Flocculibacter collagenilyticus: one gene and its partner. Each later gene encodes a partner of the first gene's protein in a complex. Links are inferred from orthologs where the notes say so. Each region holds a gene or a part of one and is shown in the gene's direction. Other genes may lie near its edges.

Evidence for each region.
Region 2: the proteins of smc (region 1) and HUU81_RS05775 are in contact, whole or in part, in a crystal structure (PDB 3ZGX), measured with the Bacillus subtilis proteins. The link is inferred for Flocculibacter collagenilyticus from one-to-one orthologs.

Annotation. Positions count from the first base shown.
Region 1 is NZ_CP059888.1:2,361,452-2,365,773, reverse strand. The notes cover bases 237-4,231. They hold smc (chromosome segregation protein SMC), read left to right. Parts: upstream 237-539; coding sequence 540-4,031; downstream 4,032-4,231. Other genes in these bases: zipA (cell division protein ZipA), read left to right, coding at 4,218-4,231; HUU81_RS10460 (AI-2E family transporter), read right to left, coding at 237-313. In the rest of the region: more of HUU81_RS10460, read right to left, coding at 1-236; more of zipA, read left to right, coding at 4,232-4,322. UniProt on the Bacillus subtilis protein: Required for chromosome condensation and partitioning.
Region 2 is NZ_CP059888.1:1,310,332-1,313,630, forward strand. The notes cover bases 328-3,299. They hold HUU81_RS05775 (segregation and condensation protein A), read left to right. Parts: upstream 328-1,370; coding sequence 1,371-2,228; downstream 2,229-3,299. Other genes in these bases: rnm (RNase RNM), read left to right, coding at 328-695; HUU81_RS05770 (L-threonylcarbamoyladenylate synthase), read left to right, coding at 731-1,351; scpB (SMC-Scp complex subunit ScpB), read left to right, coding at 2,287-2,907; rluB (23S rRNA pseudouridine(2605) synthase RluB), read left to right, coding at 2,900-3,299. Outside these bases: more of rnm, read left to right, coding at 1-327. UniProt on the Bacillus subtilis protein: Participates in chromosomal partition during cell division. May act via the formation of a condensin-like complex containing Smc and ScpB that pull DNA away from mid-cell into both cell halves.

The DNA of each region.
Region 1 (4,322 bases):
ATGTTAATTCTTCACTTAACTTGGTTTTATAAGTCGGCATTTGCAGAGAAAAGTCATTAAATGATTGCCCAACCAAGCCTGCAATGGATAAACCGATAGTGAGTGCTAACAAGATTACAGTAAAAACGGCTAAGGATTTTGGAAGTTTAAGCCGCATTAGCCAAGACACTAATGGATTACAAATAATGGCAATAAAGACAGATAATAAAAACGGAACGATGATAGCGCTGGCTGCTTTAATCCCAGCAAGTATAATAATGAGGCAGGCACAAATAAGTAATGCCCTTAATACAGGTGATTGTTCTCTAAACATTTTCATTCCATTTTTGTTACTGCGAAGTTAGGCATTATAAATACTATAAGAACACTTTGTATAGCCATTACTTTTGGCGCTGAATTCATAGCCAGATGACAACGAATATGCGGCCACTATTCATAATGATATGGCATCAATGTTGATATCTGTTACAGTACAACATTATGGCAGTAAAGCTTTTAAGAGTGATTTAAGCTGGTAATTGGTAGGATAAATGGGGTAAATGCGTCTAAAGCAGATAAAACTTGCTGGTTTTAAGTCTTTTGTTGATCCAACAGCTATTCCTTTTCCAGATCAAATGACTGCAATTGTCGGTCCAAATGGCTGTGGAAAGTCCAATATCATTGATGCAGTACGTTGGGTATTGGGTGAAAGCTCGGCAAAAAATTTACGTGGCGATGCTATGACAGATGTTATTTTTAATGGGTCTACGCAGCGTAAGCCAGTATCACAAGCCAGTGTAGAATTGTTGTTTACTAACACCTTAGGAAAACTGGAAGGTAGTTTAGCAAATCGTAATGAAATTGCGATTAAACGACAGGTCACCAGTGAGTCAAAATCCACCTACTTTTTAAATGGCACTAAATGTAGACGGCGAGACATTACCGATATCTTCTTAGGCACAGGATTAGGGCCGCGCAGCTACGCGATAATCGAGCAAGGAATGATTTCTCGCTTGATAGAGTCTAAGCCACAAGATTTACGTGTATTTATTGAAGAAGCTGCGGGTATTTCTAAATATAAAGAACGACGCAGAGAAACCGAAAATAGAATACGACATACTCGTGATAACCTCGAACGCCTTGAAGATGTTAGAGAAGAGCTCTCTACTCAGCTAGATAAGCTTAAACGCCAAGCTGCTTCAGCAAAGCGCTACAAAGAATTAAAAGCGACAGAGCGTAAATATAAGTCTGAACTACTCGCACTAAAGTGGCAGCGTTACAACCAACAAGTGATGTTGCTTGAGCAACAATTAAAAGAAAGTGATGCAAGTATAGAGAAATGTATTGCCGACCAACGCGCTAGTGAAAAAACAGTCTTATCAATTAAAGCGCAGATTGAAGAAGTTAAAACCAAGCATGGTGAAGTGCAGCAATACTATTATCAAGTTGGTGCAGACTTAACACGTATTGAACAAAGTATTGAACATACAAAACATAAGAAGCGTTCACTTAATCAAGAAGCAATTCAGCTTAAAGAGTCGTTAGTGCAACTAACCGACTTCCAGCTTACTGAGCAAGCGCGCCATGAGGAGCTTGAAGCCCTGCTCAGTACTGCTGAGCCAGAGTTGGCCTTACATGAAGCCAGATTAGCGCAACTTCGTGAACAGTTGGAACAAACTCAAGCGCATTACGATCACAATCAACATCAATGGGAGCATGTGCTTCATAATACCTCGAAGCTCAAGCAGCAATTAACTCAGCATAACTCTGCTATCCAAACTAAACGAAATCAAATTAACCAAGTAAAAGAGCGTTTAGCAGAGCTACTTGCAGAGCAAGCCAGTTTGGATGTTGAGGCTGACTCATTAGTCATCGCGCAAAAGCTAGAAGCGCAAGAAAAAGTACATGATGATATTGAAGCATATACTCGTCTGAAAGCAGAGTTAGCGCAGCAATATACGGAATTACAAGAACAGCAGCAATTATGCGATAAAGAGCAACGCCAGCAGGAAAAGGGATTGTTAGATATTCAAGCTGAATTAAAGTTGCTTGAAGCATTTCAGCAGCAGTTTATTGAAAACTCGAATAATGAGTTATCTAATTGGTTAAACAAACAAAACCTTTCTACATCTTATTTGCTTGAGCAGATAACAGTTAAAGATGGGTGGCAAACCGCCGTTGAAGTTGCGCTAATGGGGGGCGCAACACAACAACAAGTCATTTTCGTAGATTCAAGTGAGCTGTTACTTAACGAAATGCCTGACGACTCTTATTTATTGGTGTGGCAGAACAACGCACAAGCTAATCTAAATAATAAAAGCTTAGCCTCAGTTATTGTTGACGGTTGCTACCCTAATTTCTTTAATTACATACAAATTGTTGATCAATCGGCAAGTGAGCGAGCGACTTTGCTCTCACCGGAATTTTCTAGTTGGATCACACCAGAAGGGATAATGGGAGGTGATAACTGGGTTAAGTCGGTAACCAAAGATAACCAATTAGGCTTTTTTAAACGCCAGGAAACAATAAACCAATTAAAAGAGTCGATTAAAACAAAGCAAACGTCACTAGAAAAAATTGATCAACAACTTAGCACGTTCAGCCAGCAAAATTGCATTTTGGCAGATAAGTTAGAAGATAGTACTAACAAGTTGCAGCAGGCACAGACGAGTTATGCGGGTTTAACGACAGAAGTAAACATGCTAAAGCAGCACTCGTTAAAATTAACAAATACCCATGAAAAATTAGGCCGCACAATACAAGAAAAGAATGCTGAATTAGATACACTCGCGCATAGCCTTCCAGAGCTAGAAGAGCAGAACGATGGCTTAAAGCAACAGCTATTAACAGCAGAGCAAGGGCATGAAGATATTGTGTTGAATAAAGAAAAATATTCGCAGCAACTTCAGTTGATAAATGCTCAACTACACACAGAACAAGCTGCTGTTACTCAATTAAAACTTTCAATGCAAGACTATCGCTCGCAGCTAAGTGCAAACGAGTTAGCAATTAATCGAACTAAAACGCAATTAGCGAGTCTTAACGAAAGATATACACTGATTAATGAACAACTTAACGAAAGTGAGCCGCCAATTGATGCCCTATTGGCAGAGCAGCAAGAAACGCTTTCAAAGCATTTACAAGCGGAAGAAGACGTAAAGTCTTATGCGATTAAAAGTGAGTCATTAGCACATGAAGTGTCGCATTTAGAAAAAGCGCAACATAATACATTAACGCAAGTTCAAGCTATGCGAGATAAGCAAGAAGAAACAAAGTTAAAGCGTGAAGGCGAATTAGTGCGGGCGAGTAACATACTTGAGCAAATAGATGAAATGCAACTACGTGTGAAAGACATTACTGATGCAATGGACGCCTCTGCCAATGAAGAGATATGGCAACAAAAGCTAGACAAAACCTTTGCGTCAATTAGTCGTTTAGGTGCAATAAATTTAGCGGCAATAGAAGAGTACGACGTACAAGCTGAAAGAAAAGCATATTTAGACGCACAAAATGACGACTTAACCTCTGCGTTGGAAATATTAGAAAGCGCAATAAGAAAGATAGATAAAGAGTCTCGCAGTAAATTTAAAGCTACGTTCGACGAAATTAATGACGGATTACAAGCGCTATTCCCAAAAGTATTTGGTGGCGGGGCAGCTTATTTAGCATTAACGGATAATGACTTGTTAGAGACTGGGGTGACAATTATGGCTAGGCCACCCGGCAAGAAAAACTCTACCATTCATTTACTATCGGGCGGTGAAAAAGCATTAACAGCGTTGTCTTTAGTTTTTTCAATTTTTAAATTAAATCCTGCGCCATTTTGTATGCTGGATGAAGTTGATGCACCGTTAGATGATGCGAATGTTGGGCGCTTTTGTAAATTGGTTAAAGAAATGTCAGATACAGTGCAATTTATATACATTAGCCATAATAAAGTGGCGATGGAAATGGCATCACACTTAACTGGTGTTACAATGCACGAGCCTGGCGTGTCTCGAATGGTAGCGGTAGATGTTGATGAAGCCGTAAAAATGGCAGATGCATCTTGAATTTCATAATTTGGTCGTTAATATTGAGCGGTTTACATGCTCTATGTTATACAGCGTGTATGAGCTGAAAAGATAACCGTTTTAGAATACTTAAAAGGCAAAAGGTCTTTTAATGAAGGTCTTCAGACCCCACATATAACAAGAATAAGTAAGTGCAAGAAGGCACTTAGAAAAAAGGTATTAAACATGAATATGGCTGAAGAATTAAGACTAGTACTTATTATTATTGGTGCTTTAGCAATTGGCGGACTCTTAGTTCATGGACTATGGACGGTAAGAAAGAACAATAAA
Region 2 (3,299 bases), 1.1 Mb from region 1 along the record:
GGCAGGAATATGTAAGTAATTTACAACTACCATTAACACTAATAAACGGCGTAGAAATTTCAACATCGTGGACAAGTTTTGAGATCCATATTGTTGGTTTGAATGTTGATGTGAATTGCGAACAATTTCAGCAGCGGCTGTTCACGCAGCGTGAAAAGCGTGAAGAACGCGCACAGGAAATTGGACGACGCTTAGCCAAGGCGGGAATAGTCAATGGTTATGAAGAAGCTAAGAAACTAGCCGGTGATGCCGCGATAAGTCGTACGCATTTTGCAAAATACTTGATTCAGTTAGGCCACGCCAAGTCAATGCAGGGTGTATTTAAAAAGTACCTTGGTCGTGGGAAAACTGGCTATGTCCCAAGTCAATGGATTGATATTGCAACAGCTGTACAGTGGATTCACGATGCTGGTGGGGTAGCAGTAGTCGCGCATCCTGCACGTTATGATATGACCGCAAAGTGGCTGCGCCGATTATTAATTGAGTTCAAGAATGCAGGTGGAGACGGTATGGAGGTGTCTCAGCCACAACAAGCATTGTCTGAACGGCAACAAATGGCAATATACGCTAAAGAATATGGACTTTATGCATCGGTTGGTTCAGACTTTCATTATCCATCGCCATGGACAGAGCTTGGAAGAAATTTATACCTTCCGAAAGGTTGTGAACCAATTTGGACCCTGTTTCAACACTAATGATTACGTTTCACCTAAATTAGGATAAATAATAAATGAGCCAGTTTTTCCACGTGCATCCAGAAAACCCACAAGCACGTTTAATTAATCAAGCTGTTGAAATTATTAATAACGGTGGTGTTGTTGTTTACCCTACCGATTCAGGCTACGCAATTGGTTGTCATTTAGGTGATAAAAAGGCGTTAGATAGAATTATTCAAATCCGTCAACTTTCTAAAGAGCACGACTTTACTTTAGTGTGCAAGGATTTATCAGAGCTTTCGGTATATGCGCGGGTTGAGAATACTGCGTTTAGGTTGTTAAAAAACAATACCCCTGGAGCCTATACATTTATTTTTAAAGGTACCAAAGAAGTACCAAAACGCTTGTTAAATCCAAAAAAGAAAACCATCGGTATTCGGGTTCCCGATCACAACATTACACAAGCGTTAGTTGAAGCACTAGACGAGCCATTAATGTCGACGTCGTTAATATTGCCGGGCAGTGAGTTTTCTGAAACTGATCCTGATGAGATCCGCAATTATTTAGAAAAGCAGGTCGATTTAATTATTCATGGTGGTTATTTAGCAGAAGCTCCAACTACAGTGATTGATTTTTCTGAAGGGGATGCAGAGATAGTGCGGGTAGGGCATGGTGACCCATCACCGTTTGAATAATTACTTCGTATAATTTTTGATGACAAAGCAACAAGTTACGAGTAAACAAGCTGAGGTAAAAGATAATTTTACAGATATAACGGTTCAGCAGCCACTGCCATTAGCGTTTGTTAGAGGTGAAGTGGTAGTTGAGCAACCGGAAGATCTTTATATTCCTCCTGAAGCACTTGAGGTGTTTTTAGATGCTTTTGAAGGACCACTCGACTTTTTGCTTTATCTAATAAAAAAGCAAAAATTTGACATTATCGACTTACCGATTCAAGAAATTACTTTGCAATACATGGAGTATGTAGAGTTAATGAAAGACTTAAAGCTTGAATTAGCGGCTGAGTATTTAGTTATGGCTGCAATTCTAGCTGAAATAAAAAGTCGACTATTACTACCAGTTCATGCGCACCCGTCAGATGAGTTTGACGACCCTAGAGCTGAATTAATAAAACGCCTTCAAGAATATGAAAAGTATAAACACTCTGCGCAGGAGCTCGATTTATTACCACGTGAATCGCGCGACTTTTATCTTGCAAATGTTGATGTTGCTGAGGGATGCTCACCAACAATCATATTACCCAACGTGGCGCTGCAAGACTTAGCCATCGCCATGCAACAAGTTTTAAAACGTGCTTCTGCATTTAGTCACCACCATATCGAAAAAGAAGCACTTTCTACCCGAGAAAGAATGAGCGCTATTTTAGCTTACTTAAATGGTACCGATGGCTTTGTACCCTTTGAGGCCTTGTTTACTGTTGAGGAGGGGAAGCAAGGTGTGGTAGTAACCTTTTTAGCAGTGTTAGAACTGATTAAAGAGTCTTATATAGATATTGTTCAAACAGCGCCTTTTACGCAAATCAATGTTAAAGCGCGTCACTTTCAGGCATAATGTCGGCCAAAATACTCCGCCTAACATTAGGCTAGTCAACAAACAATGAAATAACGATATGGCGACAAAGATAACGGATGAACAATTAAAACAGCTGATTGAAGCCGCTATTTTTGTATCTGATACGCCTCAAACAGCTGCATCGTTGAAAGCGACTGTGTTATTAGATTTGAATGTGAGTCATTCTCGTATTAATAAAATCATAAAAGATTTAGAGTTAGATTACGTGGCTAGAGGGATAAACTTAGTTAAAGTTGCATCGGGTTATCGATTTCAAAGCAACACATCGCTAAGTCCTTGGTTGTCAAATATGTGGCAAGAAAAAGCGCCGAAATACTCCCGCGCTTTACTCGAAACGCTCTCTTTAATTGCGTATAAACAGCCAATTACAAGAGGTGAAATTGAAAATATTCGAGGTGTTAGCGTAAGTTCTACTATTATTAAAACGCTAATCGAAAGAGATTGGATAAAAGTGATTGGTCATAAAGAGGTGCCGGGCAAGCCCGCACTGTATGCGACAACTAACGAGTTCTTGAATTATTTTTCGTTGCAAGCGTTAGAGCAATTGCCAGAGTTACAAGATGTTTCAATATCTGATTTAAACAGTCAAGGAGAGTTAACCAGCTCTCTTCAACAAAATAAAGAATACAACAAAGAAGAAGTCACAATTAATGAGTGAAAAATTGCAAAAAGTACTTGCGCGAGCAGGTGTAGGATCGCGTCGTGAGATGGAGTCTGTCATTGCAGAAGGGCGCGTAAGCGTTGATGGCAAAGTAGCTACATTGGGCGATCGTGTTGAACCAACTCAAAAAGTAAGAGTTGACGGCCGCGAGATAAAAATAAGCAGTGAACAAGACACGGTTTGCCGTGTACTTATGTACCATAAGCCTGAGGGTGAATTATGCACTCGCCATGATCCTGAGGGCAGAAAAACGGTATTTGATCGGCTACCTAAGTTAAGAGAAGGACGTTGGATTGCGATAGGTAGGTTGGACATAAACACCAGTGGCTTGTTGATGTTTACCACTGATGGCGAACTGGCTAATCGTTTAATGCATCCAAAATTTGAAA